3 regions of the Oceanobacillus alkalisoli genome follow, and region 1 is predicted to be linked to each of the others. Evidence: riboswitches for the same ligand, from Rfam matches in the RefSeq annotation. Region 1 holds a riboswitch; each other region holds the start of a gene.

The links. Region 1 has a riboswitch for thiamine pyrophosphate ahead of L3V42_RS11145 (thiaminase II/PqqC family protein). Riboswitches for the same ligand answer to the same signal wherever they lie in the genome.
Region 2: linked by a shared signal. The riboswitch ahead of L3V42_RS08705 (YkoF family thiamine/hydroxymethylpyrimidine-binding protein) and the one ahead of L3V42_RS11145 (thiaminase II/PqqC family protein) in region 1 are both predicted to bind thiamine pyrophosphate.
Region 3: linked by a shared signal. The riboswitch ahead of L3V42_RS17575 (thiamine phosphate synthase) and the one ahead of L3V42_RS11145 (thiaminase II/PqqC family protein) in region 1 are both predicted to bind thiamine pyrophosphate.

What each region holds. Positions count from the first base shown of each region.
Region 1 is NZ_JAKNRA010000008.1:46,831-53,194, forward strand. It holds gene L3V42_RS11130 (ABC transporter permease) at 1-125, opposite strand, end outside; gene L3V42_RS11135 (ABC transporter ATP-binding protein) at 129-905, opposite strand; gene L3V42_RS11140 (acetylornithine deacetylase) at 927-2,222, opposite strand; gene L3V42_RS11145 (thiaminase II/PqqC family protein) at 2,904-3,137, opposite strand; TPP riboswitch at 3,352-3,452, opposite strand; gene L3V42_RS11150 (response regulator) at 4,565-4,936, opposite strand; partial or broken gene sda (sporulation histidine kinase inhibitor Sda) at 4,953-5,117, opposite strand; gene L3V42_RS11155 (PilZ domain-containing protein) at 5,141-5,695, opposite strand; partial or broken gene L3V42_RS11160 (IS4 family transposase) at 5,796-6,364, shown strand, end outside.
Region 2 is NZ_JAKNRA010000005.1:35,745-42,108, reverse strand. It holds gene L3V42_RS08725 (ABC transporter substrate-binding protein) at 1-561, opposite strand, end outside; gene L3V42_RS08720 (energy-coupling factor transporter transmembrane component T family protein) at 802-1,581, opposite strand; gene L3V42_RS18510 (ABC transporter ATP-binding protein) at 1,565-3,157, opposite strand; gene L3V42_RS08710 (ECF transporter S component) at 3,138-3,743, opposite strand; gene L3V42_RS08705 (YkoF family thiamine/hydroxymethylpyrimidine-binding protein) at 3,761-4,351, opposite strand; TPP riboswitch at 4,843-4,944, opposite strand; gene norA (multidrug efflux MFS transporter NorA) at 5,006-6,178, opposite strand.
Region 3 is NZ_JAKNRA010000027.1:94-6,457, forward strand. It holds partial or broken gene L3V42_RS17560 (hypothetical protein) at 1-276, shown strand, start outside; gene L3V42_RS17565 (hypothetical protein) at 437-964, opposite strand; gene L3V42_RS17570 (MerR family transcriptional regulator) at 1,122-1,862, shown strand; TPP riboswitch at 2,068-2,177, shown strand; gene L3V42_RS17575 (thiamine phosphate synthase) at 2,333-2,929, shown strand; gene thiO (glycine oxidase ThiO) at 2,923-4,038, shown strand; gene thiS (sulfur carrier protein ThiS) at 4,051-4,254, shown strand; gene L3V42_RS17590 (thiazole synthase) at 4,258-5,025, shown strand; gene L3V42_RS17595 (ThiF family adenylyltransferase) at 5,022-6,041, shown strand; gene L3V42_RS17600 (thiamine pyrophosphate-dependent dehydrogenase E1 component subunit alpha) at 6,072-6,364, shown strand, end outside.

The sequences.
Region 1 (6,364 bases):
CATAGTTTCATCCCAATTTCAGTTGGAGCAGGAAGAATAAAAGATGTGTTAATCCGCCTTGCACCTATTTCCCATATAAGTAATAGGATAAAAGTCAATATAGTTGAATACATATAATTTTTCATGTGTTAAACCCTCATTCGGAAACGTTCTATTAAACTATTTTTTAGTTCAATTACCTTTTTTTGATCCAAATGGTGTTGCCGCCTCGGACGTTTGAGTGGAACTTTAACTTCCTCTAATGTTGTAACAGGGGTATCTGTAATAACAAAAATTCTATCAGATAAAAACAAAGCTTCGGAAATATCATGTGTAATAAATAAAATAGTCGATAATTGTTTCTCCCATTGTTCTAGTAGCCATTCCTGCATAAATAATTTTGTCATCGCATCAAGTGCAGAAAAAGGTTCATCTAGCAATAACACGTTCGAACCTGATAAAGTGGCACGTAAAAAGGAAACCCGTTGACGCATTCCACCAGATAGTTCATTTGGATATTTATTTTCATATCCTTTTAATCCAAATTCCCCCAACAGCCTATCTACTTTACTATCAGTATCCTTTTGCTTTTGTATTTCCAAAGGAAGGAATGCATTTTGTCTAACCGTTCTCCAAGGCATTAATAAATCTTGTTGTGGCATATACCCAACTTTACCTAAGCGTTTCTCCATCTCTTCACCATTGACATAAATAGAGCCGCTTTTTTGTTGTTCCAATCCAACTATGAGTCGGAAAATAGTTGTTTTTCCCGAGCCACTTGCACCAACAATACTGACAAATTCTCCTTTTGGAATAGAAAAACTCACATCTTTTAAAATTCGCATTTGTCCGGCAGCATTTTCGTAATCAAAATAGACATTTTTAAATTGAAGTGCTTGTTCGTCATTGTCTAGTATACTTTTCATGGATATTCATCCTTTTTATGCTTAAGTAATAAGATCATTTATTATTTTTTCTTGATTGGACCATTGATAAATAAAGTGAATCATCGTTTTTGTAAAGGAAACTAATTGATCGATAGATAACTGTTCGTTTACAGCATGTGCATGAAGAAAATCACCTGGTCCATAAATTGCGGCCGGAATGCCTGCTTCAGAGAACCAGCCTCCGTCTGTAACAGATGGTGAAACATCGATGGTCACAGGTTCAGCATGAATCTTATTGTGAGATTTTGATAATATTTTTATCGCCTGATGATTTGGATCTACTTCAAGAGAAGGAAAAATCTCCCCCTTATCTTGAATCATTGATGTTCCACCCCATTCAAATATTGGTGGATTCTCACGTAACCATATGTCCGCTTCAGCGACTCTTAAGAGATGGTCTTCTATTTCTTGGGTAACTTGTTCATAGGTTTCATCCGGATAGTAATGAACAGTAAGCCATAACCGGCACTCATCAGCAATAAATGCTGCATGACGACCACCTTCGATGACCGCTGGATTAATCGTATTTGTCCCAGGTGGATAGCCCTCATATTGCTTCGTTATTGCCCAATGACGTTCAAGCTCTTGAAGACCTTCTATTAATTTCGACATTTTTTCAATTGCGCTTGCACCAAATAAGCCTCCACCTGCATGGATCATATTTCTGCGGGTTGCATCATGAAAGGTCTTTTCACTTTTAACGGTAATCCAACCAGTAATGACACCACCTTGACCTTGGATGTGCAAATCACTTGTGTCCACAACGAGAGCAAAGTCGGCGTGATAACCCCGTTCACAGCATTGTAATGTACCTGCTTCTCCAACTTCTTCTCCAATTACGGATTGAAAGATAACATCACCTGCAAAGGTCATATCTCCTTCGTTTAATAACTTTAGTGCAAATAACGCTCCGGCAAGTCCACCTTTCATATCAGCAGCTCCACGACCAATGATGTTGCCATTTTGAATCATCGGTTGGAATGGATCTGATTTCCACGCTTCATCTTCTCTTACTTCTGCTACATCGATATGCCCATTTACAATGAGACTTTGATGGGTATCTGATTTCGTTCCCTTTTGCACGCCAACGACATTAGGGTCATTGGGATAAACATCCCACATATCGATAGAGAAACCAATCTGCTCTAAAAATTGAGCCACATATGTTTGTGCTTCTCTCGTATTTCGAGCAGGTGGAGCGGGTGTTTTAAATGAGATGAGAGTAGCTAGTAAATCTACTAACTCATCTTGACGTTCATCTACTTGAGCTATTATTTTGTTTAGATTACTCATCATGTATAACCTTCTTTCATAAGAGAGAACTTGATATTCACACATATAATACTTGAAAAAACGAGTAGGGAGAACGATATAAAAGCTTCCTGTTTTAAGGAGGCAATCAACAAGTCTCCTCACACGTGCAGCTTGGGGGAATCATGTTCGGTTTGTTTTCCAGTAGGAATTGTGTAAACTTTATCTACAGTAAATAGATGGTGTCAGTTTGGATAACTGTTTAAAGCATAAAGTGAGCTCAGCTGACTAAAAAGAGCTACTGCCAGCATCAGGAAGCAGCTCATGAGCCAATACACACATGTCGATAATTGTAGATGAATTATAATGACGATGCATTTGCGTTGTCACCGCTTCCTTACGCTAGTATGAACTAGATCAAGTTTAAGAATTAAGGAGAAGTCCTTTCTCAGTTTTATAGAAACTATGAGTAAAGAGTTACGCCAAAATACCCCTAGTGGTGAAATGTATGGAATTTTTCTTTTAACAAATAATTGTACCATCTATTTCAATTGATTCATCTATTCATCTATTTAATCACGGACAAAGATATCTTTAATTCTTTTCAACTCATGTTCAGGTTTATCTTTTGCAATGTCATTTATCAAGTCGATACAGTCATCAGCATTTTCAGGGAAATTTCCAAAAGACTGCGATAGCGCTTTCCATGCGCCGAGCTGTGTTTGACTAAGTCATATAACTTGTATAGACAGTCATAGTAGCTGAAGGTTCTGTTGCATCTAACTCTTCAGTCGAAATATTGAATTCCTCTGCATACTTACGATACAGATCCATTTCAAAATCCATTGTGACGTTAAGTAGATTAGTAAAAGTAGTCATTGTTTTTAAATCATTCGCTTTCGTACTACCAATCGCGAACACACGAGAGTATTCAATTAAGTATACGTAATCTTGTTCCATAATAATGAATGAATAAACTTCTCTTTATCGAGAGTACCTTCCCCAATCCCCTTCACAAATGGATGCTCTAAATAATTACCCAAACAGGTTCTACAGTTTTGAATAGGCGATCTGTAATCGTCATAATATCTTATCTCCTTCTTTCTATTTTGAATAATAAATCAAAAAAACCATTCCACTAATAGAGGGAATGGTAGAATAAAAGATACTGTTATACGTATCGCCACCACTTCCCTACGCTAGTATGACCTAGTTCAGGTTCAAAGGGTCAAGACATGTCTTTCTCAGCAAACTTTTGCTCCCCTAGTGATTCATCTATGCAATTAGCCTTATTATAATCATACATGTTTACCCTTGTCAAATATCGCTGGATTTGGGTTTGTATCAAGCTTTTCTCGGTAGATCTTTTAGGCATTATTTATGCAACGCCTGCGATAGTTCCACTACACGGACAAAAGTTAAGTCAATGATGGCGGACTAATAAATTCGCACCACATTAGGCATGTATAATGGTCTTTTTGATAGTGGCTCTCTTGTCCCCATTCACTGGCTCTATTATCCGCAAACGGTGGCTCAAAACTCCGCACTGCTGGCTCATTCTGTCCGCAATACTCACCTATTGTCTTTATTAAAAATGACGTACACTATGATATTCACCCTGCCAAGGTGATGAAACAATTAACTTACTGTCATCTCTAGTTACCGATAGAGTCTGCATATCCCAATAAATAAAGGGTCTGCAGACATTTTTAAGTTTAAGGTTATCTGTAATACTCATTAATGATTTCATGTTTCATGCCAAATTTATGCCACAAAAAAGCAATCACCCTCAGCTTATCCTGGCTAGTTGAGTGATTACTTTATCCTGACAAATCCCCGCCGCACTTGATGCGGGCAACTGTCTATATTCTAATATATAAACCTTTCTTATTCAATCGGAGACTTCAATAGCATCAAATGTGTGATCCATTTAGTTTAAATTCATGATACGGAAGCCTCATTATTATATAAGTTCTCCTGAGAAGTCATAAAAATATGCTGTATATTACCAACAACTATCAAGTTCTAACACAGCGTCTGTAATAGAATGATATTTCAAATCTATTAGGCGAGGTATCTTTTCTTGATAAAGCTCTTCGAAATCAGTGACCGGGATCGATATAAGTCTATAAACACTGATCTCACAAGGTTTTTTGTATGAAATGTGTAAAATTTGTGTAAAATAATTTTAAAAAGATACTTTAATGAATTTCATAATACGTATTTAATGCTTCACCATCACCATATGTAGTTGAGTTGGTTCGTTCCCAACTACATATGGTGATGGAAATGCCGACTTTGGTAATTATGAAATTCATTCACTTATGTCCGCAATGTTAATGAAGTTTTTATCTGCTTTATATAGTATACTTGAATAATAAATATAGTTAAGCAACTACCTTATCCAATACATTTAAAATTTCTTTAAGGTTGGACTTAACAAGAAAAGCCTTTGCTCCATTTTTTAAACACTCGTCTACATAAAAGTGGTGACCTAGAGATGAGCACATAATAACCTTAATTCCTGGATATAATCTTACTAAATGTTTTAGCGCTTGTATTCCGTCCATCTCATCCATAGTTACATCCATTATAACTATATCTGGTTTATATGAGTGAAATTTTAGTATTGCCTCTCGACCGTTTGAAGCTTCAGCTATGACATTATATTTTTTCGTATCGTTCAGTATATTTGCAATATACTTTCTCATAAAGGATGAATCATCAACTAAAAGTATGCTGTATATAGTAATCACCACTTTTTATTTACTAATTTTATTTTACTAGTTTTTTAGAAAAGAGTATTATTTTATTTAACGTTTTTCGCTTTTTAATATTAAAATCAATCCCTCTTCTCAACATTTCTTCTTTTAAGATTATTTTAAACTGCACGTCCACTTTGAGTTCAATGGCTTTTTTATACGGCTCAATTATTGTCTTATTAGATAAATAAGGATTTCATATTAAACTTCCTTTTGCTCAAGCATTTTTCTTCTTTTCTCAAGTTCTTTGTTTCTAATCAATTTGTTTAGGTCATTTTGCGCCCTAGTTTCTGCTTCAATGAATTTAACGCCATAAATAAGTTTATTACTATTAATGTGCTCCTCTTTTCGCATCAATAATCCTCTTATTTCAAATTCGTGATTATCAAATTCGAATTCCATTTTAATCTCAACAGCATCTTTAACAGGCAGATTATATATTGATTCTAAGTGTAATCCAGTAAAGCTAATGTCACTTATTATTCCTTCTCCCATACGGTTTTTAACTAAATCAATATCTTTGTCACCAATTTTTAGTATGTAAAATTTACATACTTCATTGCCTATTGGAAGACGTAGAAAATTTCTTCTCTCTTTATCTTTTAATTTTTCTTCTAAAGATACTATTTGTTCATTCAGTTCTTTAATATCCATTTCTTTTTGCTTTGAATATTTCCTATAAATTAATAACATTATTAAAAAAATTGAAAAAAATGATAATAATATTAAAAACATTATCAAGAATATACTATTCAATTTAAATCACCTGCTATATCATTAATTTGCTTAATTTATCTGGCTTTCCCATTAAAAACCCCTGTACATAATCAATATCTAATGAGTTTGCTGTAAATCAATGATATCTCGTGCACTTTCTGCAGGAATAGATACGTCTTATGTGTTAATGGATAGCTGGTTTACCCAGCAGCCACTAATTCAATCTATTGTGGAACAAGGTATGGATGTGATTCGCATGGTGAAAGCTACCAATCAACGTTATTTGATTGGTGAAAAACGTGTTAGTTTAAAAGAGCTTTATCTTCTAGCGACACCAACTTCAGGAAACAAAAGTATCTTGCGTTCCATTCATACAACGATGGCAAACGGAGTACCAGTAAAAGTTGTATTCGTTCGAAATCGTAATAAAAGAAGTGAATGGTTAGCTATCTTAAGTACAGACTGTACCTTAACAGAAACAGAAATTATTCGAATTTATGGAATGTGCTGGGACATTGAAGGCTTTTTCAAGGCGACAAAATCCCTATTGAAATTACAAAAGGAATTTCAAGGTAGATCCTATGATTTACTAATTAGCCACACGACTATTGTCTTTTCAAGATATATCCTTTTGTCTTGGCAAAATCGCTGTAGTACAGATGACCGCACACTTGGCGGAATGTTTTATGAACTTTGTGGCGAAGTAAA
Region 2 (6,364 bases), on a different contig from region 1:
TCCAGCTATTTCTTCCGCGTCACCTTCTTTATAATCAAGCCCGCCAACGACATTCGCTTTCGTTATATCTGTTCCTCCAGCATAACTTGGATCATGCAGAAGTGTTATCGTGAAAGCCACATCTTCCGACGTTAATGGCGTACCATCATCGAATTTCAAGTCATCGCGGAGATGGTATGTATAGGTTAGTTCGTCATCAGAAATATCCCAAGACTCAGCAAGTCCAGGAATTGGCTCACCGCTTTCATTTACTTCAATTAATGGTGTGAACATGACGGATTGTACGTTACCATCGTAACCGCTCGTATTGAAGTACGGAGTGAAGATTCCACCAGGCTCTTGAAGCCCTACAACAACTGTATTCCCGCGATTGATCGATAATTGTGGTGCCAGTTCCGGTTGTTCTGCTTCAAGAACTGTATCTTCTACAATTTGAACTTTTTCAGTATCTTCTGTTGTGCTTGCAGCATCGTCATTCGAATTGCAAGCAGTAAGGATAAGTAATCCAATTAATAATATGAATAATCCCCAATTGATTCTTTTCACTGAAATTTCCCCCATTATGTTTATTTAACTTGACATCAATAACTTAATATAATAAATCCAATTAGTCAAGTAGGAATAGTTGGGTAGAGAGTATTCATCCCGGTCTAACATTCCGTAAAATTCCCAGCTGAAAGCTTCAGGTCATTTCGAGATAGTTTAGGCGGGGGGATAACGGACGCTAATTCCCGGATCCGTTTAACTAACAATAAGTAGGGGATGACCCCACGGATTGAAGTCTCACTATATAGATCCTTTTTAAAACTGCTTTCCAAATATATTTAAGTACCCTAGAGAATAAGAGAAAGCGACGGTAATAAAAAATACACCGACGATAAGTGTAAAAAAGAGCCAGTCTCTAACTGAGACGTCCATTTCATGATAGTGCGTGCGGTCGGTATCCCCTGTAAAACCTTTTGATTCCATTGCAATAGCAACCCGTTCTGCTTTCCGAATTCCGTTTGCTAATAATGGAATAGAATATCTGCGGAATTGATTCCATCTTCCTTTTAGCCCTTTCGTTCTGCTAAATCCGCGGATACGATGAGCTTGTCTTAAGATTTGTAGTTCTTCACGGAACATCGGTAAAAAGCGATATCCGGCTAGAATACCATATGTTATTTTCGGTGGAACCTTGCATTGCTGCATCAAGCTCAGCATGAATTTAGTCGAGTTCGTCGTTAAAGCAAAGAGAATCGACAAGCACACGAAACAAAGAGAACGTAAGGCGAGACTGATTCCTGTTATCATACTACCCCTTGTAATCTCGATTCCGAAAAGGGTAAATAAAACTTCACCATAGGAAAAGGTTTGATTCGTATATAGAATGGTCATCCAGGCGAAACTAAGCGCAACAAGCAGAAATGGACTGAAAATCTTAAGCCATTTTAGGAAGGGGATGTCGCTCATTGTAAATGTCACAATAAGAATAAATAAAAAATAAACAAGCGGTGTAAACATATCGAATGTAAAACTGAGCAAAATGCCTGGAATGAAGATGGCAAATGCTTTGATTGTTGGATTAATGGACGAGATCAAGGCTTACACCTTCTTTATGAAGTACTCGAATCCGGTAAGGCAAACGTAATCGAGTTTTTTCCAGCAAATCAGCTTGCTTCCAAAGACTTTCCGGCTCGCCATTATAATGAATATGCTGCTGATACAAGACGATAGCGCGGTCAACTGTGTCCACAATGTCCATATCATGGGTGACGAAGACGATGGCCGTTCCATTTTTTCTCAGGGCTTCAATCATATACATCAATTCATCTGTAGTTTTAGCATCCTGGCCAAATGTCGGCTCATCAAAAAACAAAATATCAGGTGTTTCGTCCAGCATCGTTGCAACACTTAAGCGGCGTTTTTGTCCGCCGCTTAAGGAAAAGGGATTACTGTATTTATGTTTTTCTAAATGGAACTGCTTTAAAAGTGCCGTTGCAGCAGTATCTGATTCAGCTGTTGTCCATCCATTCAATTTCATTCCAAATGTTAATTCATCATATACAGTGTCCGTAATGAATTGGTGCTCTGGATTTTGAAAAACATATCCTATTCTCTTTCGCAACTCTTTTTCCTCCCACTGATCCATCAATTTATCGTGAAAAATTATTGTTCCTTTTTGAGGAGTTAACAACCTAGCCATTAATTGCAGTAAGGTAGATTTGCCAGCGCCGTTTTCTCCAACAATTGCGATGAATTCCCCGCGGTGTATTTCTAAATTTATATCTTGTAAAATAGTGTGTTTTTTGCGGTGAAAGCCCATCTGTTTAATCGTTATCAGAACATCTTGCTTGATTCGAGGAGGGGATTCAGCGTAAGTTGGATAGGAATCTTCAGCGTTAGAATACTGCCTTGGTAAAAATACGCCTTCCTTTTTTAATAAAGAATGATGATCTGAAAAGATGGATGTTACACTGCCATCCGCAATGATTTTACCCTGTTTTCCTAAAACAAGAAGACGGTCGACAACATCGAGCCAATCCTCGAGTTGGTGTTCAATGATAAACACAGCTAATTTTTGTTTTGCTTGGATGTGCTTAATTAATTGGATGAATTCTATTCGGGAAACCGGATCTAAATTTGCCGTAGGTTCATCTAAAATCAATAGCTCTGGTTCTAGTAAAAGAACAGCTGCTAAAGCAATTTTCTGCTTTTGTCCCCCCGATAACTCATGGATCTTTCGTTTTTGAAAACCGTCCATTCCAACGACAGATAACGCTTCCGAAATGCGCTCAGGCATTTCGGAAGGGGCAATTTTTCTGTTTTCTAATGTAAAAGCAAGCTCGTCCTCTACGGTAATCATGCAAAATTGACTTTCCGGGTCTTGAAAGACAATGCCAATCAACTGACTGAGCTCTCCTTTTTGGTAGTCTTGTATATTTGTCCCTCGGTAATAGATGTTGCCGGAAGAAACACCTTCAACCGCCTCCGGATACAATCCATTTAAACATAAAGATAGACTGCTTTTCCCGGAACCGCTTGAACCGATAAGGAGAGTCGTCTCCTTATCCATTAAGGAAAAGTTTAGCTGATTGAGTAATGGTTTATCTAAACTTTCATAGTCAAATGAAAAACCTTCTACCTGAAGTAATCGATTAAGCTGCTCCTTTTTCACGTTTCTTCTGTAACTCCTTTCCTAAGGCGTAACCCCGAAGTACTCCAGTTTTTGCGAGTTGGTCACTCAGCCATTTACCTAGAACACCCGCAAGAAGGGCGCCGCTGATGATGCGAACTGTTAACATTGCGATAAGTAATTCCGGAGCTAATGCAATGTTTCCGGAGGAGAATAAATTCCAAGTAAAACTAAAAATGGCTGCAAAGACACCGGAAAGAATTAAAATGCGTAAACGGTAATCCTTCCATTTTGTTATTGCAAAAGCAAACTCTGCTCCGAGGCCCTGAATTGCAGCTGCTAAAATAAGTCCGGGTCCTGCGGCAGTTCCTAATAATACTTCGGTAACACCCGCGATAAGCTCAGCTGTAAAGGCAACACCCGGTTTCCGGATGATGTAAGCTGCAAGGATGGAAACAATAAACCAAATGCCAAAAATAACCTCATATCCAAACGGTGCGAGACCAAATGGAGCAAGCATATTACGAATCCCTTGACCAACAAGAAAGAATGCCAAGTAAATGATCCCGAAGACGACACCTAATACGGACATGAGAACAATCTCTTTTAATTTCCAATGCTTTGTCATTTCACTTCTCCCTAGGTTTATTTTATAGTAGTAGGACTGTTGGCGGAAAGGCTGAAGGTCATGGTGACATGCGAAACTTTTTCTTGAACGAGTTCAAAGGATTCATGTAAAGCATGGAAGATATCATGAACATCTCCGTCTAACCTTGTTGCATAATGTGCAGAAGTAACGGTGACATTACGATGCTTTGATAAATTGATCTGCTCATAGATTTTATCCATGTAATCCTCATGCCCCAATGGATAAAGGGAAAATTTACAACCAGCGATTTGGATGATCGATTTTGCCTTTTCTTCGTTCAGCGGTGTGTCTGTTTCATCCATGTATGCGTCAGCTTCCGTATCACCAGGACAGCCTATAGAGAACGTTCCATTCATCGCAACATGCTCACCTGTTTTCGCAGCATGCAGGAAGATTGCTTTCGCTACATCGAAAACATGAACCATTTTCCCGCGGATACACGTGCTTACATCATCTGTTTCTTTCCAAACCTTAGAGGTATCTACCTCGTCTAATGTTGATAGAATAATATCCACAAAATTACTGCTCATGGGATGCAAACTAAATTGGCACCCTGCAATTCGACTTGTTCCACAACTGTTATCCATTCAAATCTCCTCCTTATGATAATAACAAAGGCGCAAGCGCCCTTGCATGTTAAAAACGCGATCGTCTTCGCAACACCTGCACTAGCACATCCTGTGCGTCGTAGCGACGTACAAACTGGAACACTCTGAAATGAGATAAAGGAAACATGCCCCTTTAGGGGGTAGACGTGAGTTGGGCCTTGGTCCGTCCTTAGTCGGCCTTCCTTTCCTCTTTGAGTTGATGTTGACTTTCACCACAAGGGTATAAGGGCGACTAAGCCTCACAAAGACCAAACGGCTAAGTCTTCTTTATCGATTGGAAGAGTGTGAAGTTTAGGACTGCGCATTGCTCGTCCCACCAAAAGATCTGCTAGTCGCTGGACGCAGAGCGGACGTGGATAGTGCTAGCAACTTTAGTTATCCACAGCATTTTTATTTTATAGTTTCCTATGCAATAAAAAAACTGCATTCCTAAGGGGAATGCAGTTTACACATTAATTTTATCAATGTAATATCTGTAAACTGCACTTCCCCACGCTAGTATTATCTAGATCGGGTAGTAAGGGTCGGATTGATCCTCTCAGCCACATGACGCAGCTCCCCTAGTGCTTATGTTTCATTATGCAGTTATTCTAATTCAAGATTGTATACATGTTTCGGTATTTTGTAAAGTATTTAATTAATTTTAATCTCTGGTTTCTTCCAAAAAATAGTGAAAAGGAGACAGACGACAATAACAGCCGAGCTGAAAATAAACGGATAATTGATATCTACATCATATAAAATCCCGCCAATCAACGGACCAAACACATTAGCTAAGGAGGTGAAGAAAGAGTTCATCCCGCCAACAAACCCTTGCTCATTCCCGGCGATTTTTGATAAATAGTTCGTAACGGCTGGCCGGATGAGGTCAAATCCGATAAAGACCGTAAAGGTGACGGCCATCACTTGCCAATAAGAGTTGGCAAGTGTCATGGCATAGACCAATACAGCAGAAATCACGAGCGACCAGCGGATGATATTGATTTCCCCCATCCATCTTGTTAACCAATCGAACAAGACAACCTGGAAAATCGCTCCGATAATCGCCCCGCCTGTAATGGCAATCGCAATGTCAGAAGGAGCGAAACCATGCTTATGATCCGTATAAAGACTGAAGAAAGAATCAAAAGCAGCAAGACCGAATGTTGAAATTAAAATAACGATAAAAGCGATAAAGAACATCGGCATAAACACTTTCTTTAAGCCACTTTTACCGAGTTCCTCAGTCATATCAGCCATATCATCTGTTTTTGATTTCGGCTCATGTAAGGATAAAATCGAAATGAAAGCAACAATTAAACCACAGGCCGCAGCAGAGAAGAACGGTACACGCGTACCAATTTCTGCTAAGAAGCCACCAATTCCCGGTCCGATAATAAATCCGGTACTGATCATCGCCGACATATAGCCGAGTGCTTTCGGCCGGGTTTTCGGCGTCGTAATATCCGCGATAAATGCGGTAACCGCAGGCATGATGAAAGCAGCACTTATTCCTCCGAGAATCCGCGAGGCGAACAATACCTCAATTGTTTTACCAAGGCCAAATAAAAACTCGGAAAAACTGAAAATAAAAAGACCGATAATAATCATACGCTTACGGCCATATTTATCAACTGCTTTTCCTGCAAAAGGCGAGAAAATCAATTGAGCTAAAGCGAAGGCAGCTGTTAGATAACCAACCACGGTGCCGCTGATGCTGAGTTCATTCATGATGGTTGGCAGAACCGGTATAACGAGCCCGATTCCTAAAAATACAAAGAATATATTTGAAAGCAGAAGCGTCAATGTCCAATCTTTCTTTTCCATAGCTTTGTCTCCTAGGTGGTATGATATTCTGTATTAAACATAGAAATTTTACTCCGATTTGCTGAGAGTTGCAAGCGTTTTTGAACAATTTATTATAGCTTAATTTTCACAGTCTGGAATAATTTATGAAAGCTAGTAATTTAATGAATTTCATAATACGTATTTAATGCTTCACCATCATCATAT
Region 3 (6,364 bases), on a different contig from region 1:
GGCCCTATTGGACAGATTTTGTGGTTATGCGGCTCATTTGTCTTAGAGAGTGGTCCTATTGGACAGATTTTGTGGTTATGCGGCTCATTTGTCTTAGAGAGTGGTCCTATTGGACAGATTTTGTGGTTATGCGGCTTATTTGTCTTAGAGAGCGGCCCTATTGGACAGATTTTGTGGTTATGCGGCTCATTTGTCTTAGAGAGTGTCCCTATTGGACAGATCGTGTGGTTCTCCGGCATGTTTGTCTTAGAGAATAGTCCTATTGGACAGATATAGCACTTGTCCTCTTAATCAGTCTAATAGAACACTTCAATCGAATAGAACGGGCAGTTTCCCCAAAGCTCGTTGTTTATTACGTTCTCTTTCACTAATCCTTGTCACCGAACTGATGTAAAAGCGGGATATCCAAGAATTACTCTTGAATATCCCGCTCGTATTAAAAACATTGGAAAGATTGGATTTGATTAAGGTCGATTCCGAAATATACCCAGCGGTTCCCCCGCCAGCGGAAACCAGCAATTGAATTCCTTCCGACAAAGGTCGGATAGAACCAGAATTGATCTCTTCTCAACCAAATATAAGTGAAGCGGAATAAACAGCCGCGAATGCCACCTGGATCAACGGCAAAGGTTTGCACCTGACTTTGCTGTGGGGTGAAATTCGGCGGTGGAGCGGAAGGTGGTCCTGCCTGTTGTTGCCCTTGTCCAGGGAATCCGCCCGGTCCTCCAGGCCCACCCGGGAACCCACCAGGTCCTCCAGGCGGCCAGCCGCCTCCCGATCCAGGACCCCATTGGCCCCCAGGAAACCCTGGTGGTCCAAACGGTGGAGGAGCTTGCTGTCCGCCGCCGAAGAATGGTAAATTCCCCGGGAAATTGAATAGTCTCTCTTCATCATACTCTTCGTACTCATGTCCATGCTCATTCTCATATGGGTATTGATACGGATCATACGGATTATGATTCATTCGTTCAGCCTCCTAAACATACTCTTCCATTCACTATATGGTGAAAACGTCTAGAAGGGGATTGAATTTCCGAAGAATGGGCGGGCAGAATAAAAAATAAATGTTGACCCTCACGTTACGTGATACCTTATAGTAAAAAATGAAAGGAGGGAGTTAGATGAAAGTGAAAGAAGTGGCTGATCTCGTCTGTATTAGTGTGCGCACACTCCATCATTATGATGAGATTGGTCTACTCACACCTGACGAGGTGACGGAAGCCGGTTACCGGATTTATTCGGAGGAAAATCTCGAGAACCTCCAGCAAATTTTATTTTTCCGAGAACTTGGCTTCCCGCTGAAAAGGATTAAGGAAATAATCCATGACCCGTCCTTTAATAAAACAGAGGCCCTTGAACTTCATAAAAGCATGCTTATGAAGAAGCAGGAGCAGCTGAATCAATTAATCGATACGATTGATAAGACGTTGTTAAATATGAAAGGAGAAAGACAAATGTCAGATAAAGAAAAATTCGCAGGCTTTGACTTCAGCAGTAACCCGTATGAAGCAGAAGCAAGAGAGCGCTGGGGTAACAAAGCCGTAGACGATGCCAATACAAAATTGAATGAAAAATCACAGAAAGAAATGCGGCAATTTCAGGAAGCGTTTAATGAAACCTTTCGTAGCTTGGCTGAAGTGCGGCATGAAGACCCTACTGCAGCAATTTCCCAGGAACGCATCCATGAATGGTATGTACTCTTGAACTCGTTCGGCAATTATTCAAAAAAAGCATTTAAAGGACTTGGCGAGATGTACATTGCGGATGAACGCTTTACGAAAAATATCGACCAGTTCGGAGAAGGATTGGCAGTGTTTATGCGGGATGCGATGGCTGTGTATGCTGAAGGGTTGAAGAAATAAGGACAAAAAAGAGCGAACCGGATCCCGAACCAGAAGTTAGTTTTCTACTCTAACTTTTGGGGGGTCACCACCTCCGTCGCTCCTTTTTTAAGAAATGAGTAGTTGTGTCTTATGAATAAGTTCTCTCCAAAGCGAAAAGGTTTATATCCCTTTACAATTTTCCACATTTATGCTAAGTTAGCGTTAACAATTAAATATATTCTATTCGTTTCACTAGGGGAACCCTTCATAAGGGCTGAGAGAGAAGTAGGACTTCGATACCCTCATAACCTGAACAGGCTTGTACCTGCGTAGGAAATGTGGCAAGGACAATTTGTATTTGAATTGTACTTTTATTAGAGATACATATCTAAAACAAAACCACTTTCCATGCAGGAGAGTGGTTATTTTTTTGTGATTAAATAATCCAATATTCTCCAAAAAAAGAATAGAGGCAATAAGCCCAATATTGAGACATTGGAGGGGAGTAAATGAAGCTAATTGCTGTAACGGATGATAGGTATTCCATAAAGGAACTTGCTGAAATGATTATTGCTATAAAAGACGAGGTTGATTATGTGCAAATTCGTGAAAAGTCCAAGACTGCGCGCTCGATTATGACCTTGCTCGATAGCCTGGAGTCAGGAGGTATGGACAAGGCGAAGATTTCCATCAACGATCGGTTAGACATTGCATTATTAAAAGGCATCACGAATCTGCATCTGCCTGAACATGGTCTTCCGGTAAAAATGGTGAAAAAGTTGTATCCGCACTTACGAGTGGGTTGCAGTGTGCACTCGGTTGCAAAAGCAAAAGAAATGGAAAGAGAAGGAGCGGATTATGTGATATATGGACACTGTTTTGAGACAGATAGCAAAAAGGGAATCCCGCCGAATGGACTTGAAAATCTAATCCGGATAAAGAAGGAGTTGGAAATCCCTGTTTATGGAATCGGTGGAATTACCCTTGAGAAGACAGCGGTTATGAAGGAAACGAGGGCAGACGGTATTGCCGTGATGTCAAGTATTTTCCAAGCAGCTCATCCGCGTTTCGTATTAAAGGAATTTCGTGAGGCGATTTCATGTTAAAGAAAACGTATGAAACAGTTGTTATCGGCGGCGGGATTATTGGTTGTTCAATTGCTTATTATTTAGCAAAAGAGAAGATGGATATTGCGGTAATGGAAGCTGGAAAAATCGGCGCAAAAACAACCAGTGCTGCGGCAGGCATGCTGGGAGCGCACTCGGAAAGTAACGATGATTTCTCCGTGTTTTATCCTTTCGCAAAAGCGAGTCAAGCTGCCTATATCGAATTAAAGGAGGCGTTATATGAGCAAAGCGGAATTGATATTGGTTACCGGGAAGGCGGGATATTGAAGCTTGTTTATTCACAAGCAGAGAAGCAAAACTTCAACTACTTACTCAAACAGCACACAGTGGAATGGCTTGATGAGCATCGGGTCAAAGAACTGGAACCAAGCATTAGCTCAAATGTTTTGGGGGCAACATATATTCCGGATGATGTGAATGTCCTTCCAGATCAGACGTGCCATGCCTTTATTAAAAGTGCTCAAGCAAATGGTGCATCTTTTTTTGAAAATAATCAGGTGTTTGAAATTGTGGATAAGGGCGGGAACTATCTGGTGAAAACGGCACAAGGAGAAGTAGAAGCCAAATATGTAGTTCTTGCCACAGGAGTGTATGGGAATAATTTATTCCATCAACTAGGTTTGGCGGAGAGAGTATCGCCAGTAAAAGGTGAAAGCCTTATCGTTTCCCATGAACAGCAGTTACTGAAGCATACATTATTTCATAATGGCAGCTACATTGTGCCAAGAAATAATGGGAAATTTATTATCGGTGCAACGATGATGGAAAATGACTGGAGTCATACGGTTAGTCTGAAAGGGGCAGATTTTTTAATTAAAAAAGCAAAGAAGATGCTCTCGTCTGCAGGGAAATTCACGATTGAAGGGGTGACGGCAGGTTTAAGACCAACAACATTTGACAGGCGCCCTTTTATTGGAGTTCATCCAGAGCAGGAAGGAATTTTCATAGCTACCGGCCATTATCGAAATGGGATTTTACTTGCACCGGCAACTGGACAGATGATCCGTGACTTTATTTTGGGAAAAGAAGTGGAGAGTAAACTGACCGAGGCATTTCGCCTAGATCGCCGTCAGCATATCATTGTTTAGGGGGTGAGAGAGATGACATTACAAATTAATGGGAAACAGGTGGAATTACCGGATAATGTAAATTCCGTAAAGAAGCTGTTATTGCATTACAAGTTGGAATCCCGGATTGCTGTTGTCGAGCTAAATAAGGAAATTGTGAAAAAGGAAGAATATGAAAAACGAAAACTTGTAAATGGGGATACGTTAGAAATTGTACATTTTATAGGAGGTGGATGATTTATGTTGAAAATTGCAGATCGCACATTTCGATCACGACTTTTATTGGGAACAGGGAAGTATCCGTCCTTTGAAATACAAAAAGAAGCTGTTTCGGTATCGGAGGCAGAAATTTTAACATTTGCTGTCCGGAGAATGAATATTTTTGAAGAAGGACAGCCAAATTTCCTCGAACAGTTAGATTTAGAAAAGTATACCTTGCTGCCAAATACAGCAGGGGCGAATACGGCAGAAGAAGCTGTACGGATTGCAAAACTCGCAAAAGCTTCCGGTTTATGTGACATGGTTAAAGTGGAGATAATTGGAGATGCGCGGAGCCTTCTGCCGGATCCGGTTGAAACGTTAAAGGCGTCAGAGATTCTTCTTGAAGAAGGCTTTATCGTTTTGCCATATACATCTGATGATGTGGTATTAGCAAGACGTTTGGAAGAGCTTGGGGTACACGCGGTTATGCCTGGGGCAAGCCCGATTGGTTCGGGCAGGGGAATTATTAATCCGCTAAACTTGCAATTCATCATTGAACAATCCAAGGTTCCTGTAATTGTTGACGCGGGGATCGGATCGCCTAAAGACGTTGCCCATGCAATGGAAATTGGTGCAGACGGTGTGCTGTTAAATACTGCCGTGTCAGGTGCAAAGAACCCCGTTAAAATGGCTGAAGCTGTAAAATATGCGCTGCAAGCTGGCAGATTAGGATACGAAGCGGGAAGAATTGAAGAAAAGGACTATGCGGTGGCAAGCAGTCCAACAACAGGAATGATTGGTTCATGAAGACCCGTTATTCACGGCAGGAGTTATTCCTTGGAGAAACAGCACAAAGAAAAATTAGAAATGGCAGGATCCTGATTATCGGGGCAGGGGCACTTGGTTCAAGCAGTGCGGAAATGTTAGCCCGCGCCGGTGTCGGTAAAATTACGATTGTTGACCGCGATTATGTAGAATGGAGCAATTTGCAAAGACAGCATCTTTTTGCAGAGGAACATGCGGAGCAAAGAATCCCTAAAGCAGCCGCGGCAAAACAACGCTTAGAACAAATCAACAGCCATATTACGATTCATAGTCTGATTTGTGATATCCACGGTTTAAACATTGGAGAAATTGTAAAAGGGCATGACCTCATCATAGATGCATCGGATAACTTTGAAATCAGATTGATTGCAAATGATGCGGCAGTCAAGCAAGGTATTCCTTTTGTCATGGGTGCGTGTGTTGCAAGCTACGGGACTACCTTTACAGTACTTCCTGGAGAGACACCGTGTCTACATTGCCTGTTCAATCATCTGCCGATTGACGGGATGACTTGTGAAACCGTTGGCGTAATCAGCCCCATTGTCCAAATCATTACAGCATTACAAGTAACGCAAGTGTTAAAAATACTGACTGGAGCACCAATAGAGCCAATTCTGAAGTCGGTAGATGTCTGGAAGGATGAACGGGCAGATATTGATGTATCGCGTTTAAAAAATGCAGATTGTCCAACTTGTGGATCTGGCCCGACTTATCCTTACTTGCAATATGAAAACCAGACGAAATCCGAAGTGCTTTGCGGCAGGGAAGCGGTGCAAATACGGCCGGCAGCAACCAGGGAGTTTATATTGCAAACTTTTTTAGATAAATTGAAAGGTCTTGTGGGCAATCCAATCATAAATCCATTCCTGTTGTCCTGTGAATTTGCGGGCCATCGCATCGTGTTTTTCAAAGATGGACGAGCGATTGTGCACGGTACCAATGATTTGAGAATTGCGAGAACAGTTTATAATCGATTTTTACAGTACTATACAGATTAATCACTTTAAAAAAGGAAGGAAAAAACCGCAATGGAGATACTTCCAAATTTAACAAATCCTGAATTGCTCAATCTTTATAAAAAAATGTGGCTGATCCGGCATTTTGATGAAAAGATTGATGAGTTTTTTCGAAAAGGAATCATGCACGGTACAACGCATTTATCAATTGGTCAAGAAGCGACTGCGGTGGGTGCATGTGCCGTATTAACGGATGAAGATAAAATCACCAGTACCCACCGTGGGCATGGGCATGCGATTGCAAAAGGCGCTCGAGTGGATAAGATGATGGCTGAAATGTTTGGGAAGTCGACTGGTTACAGCAA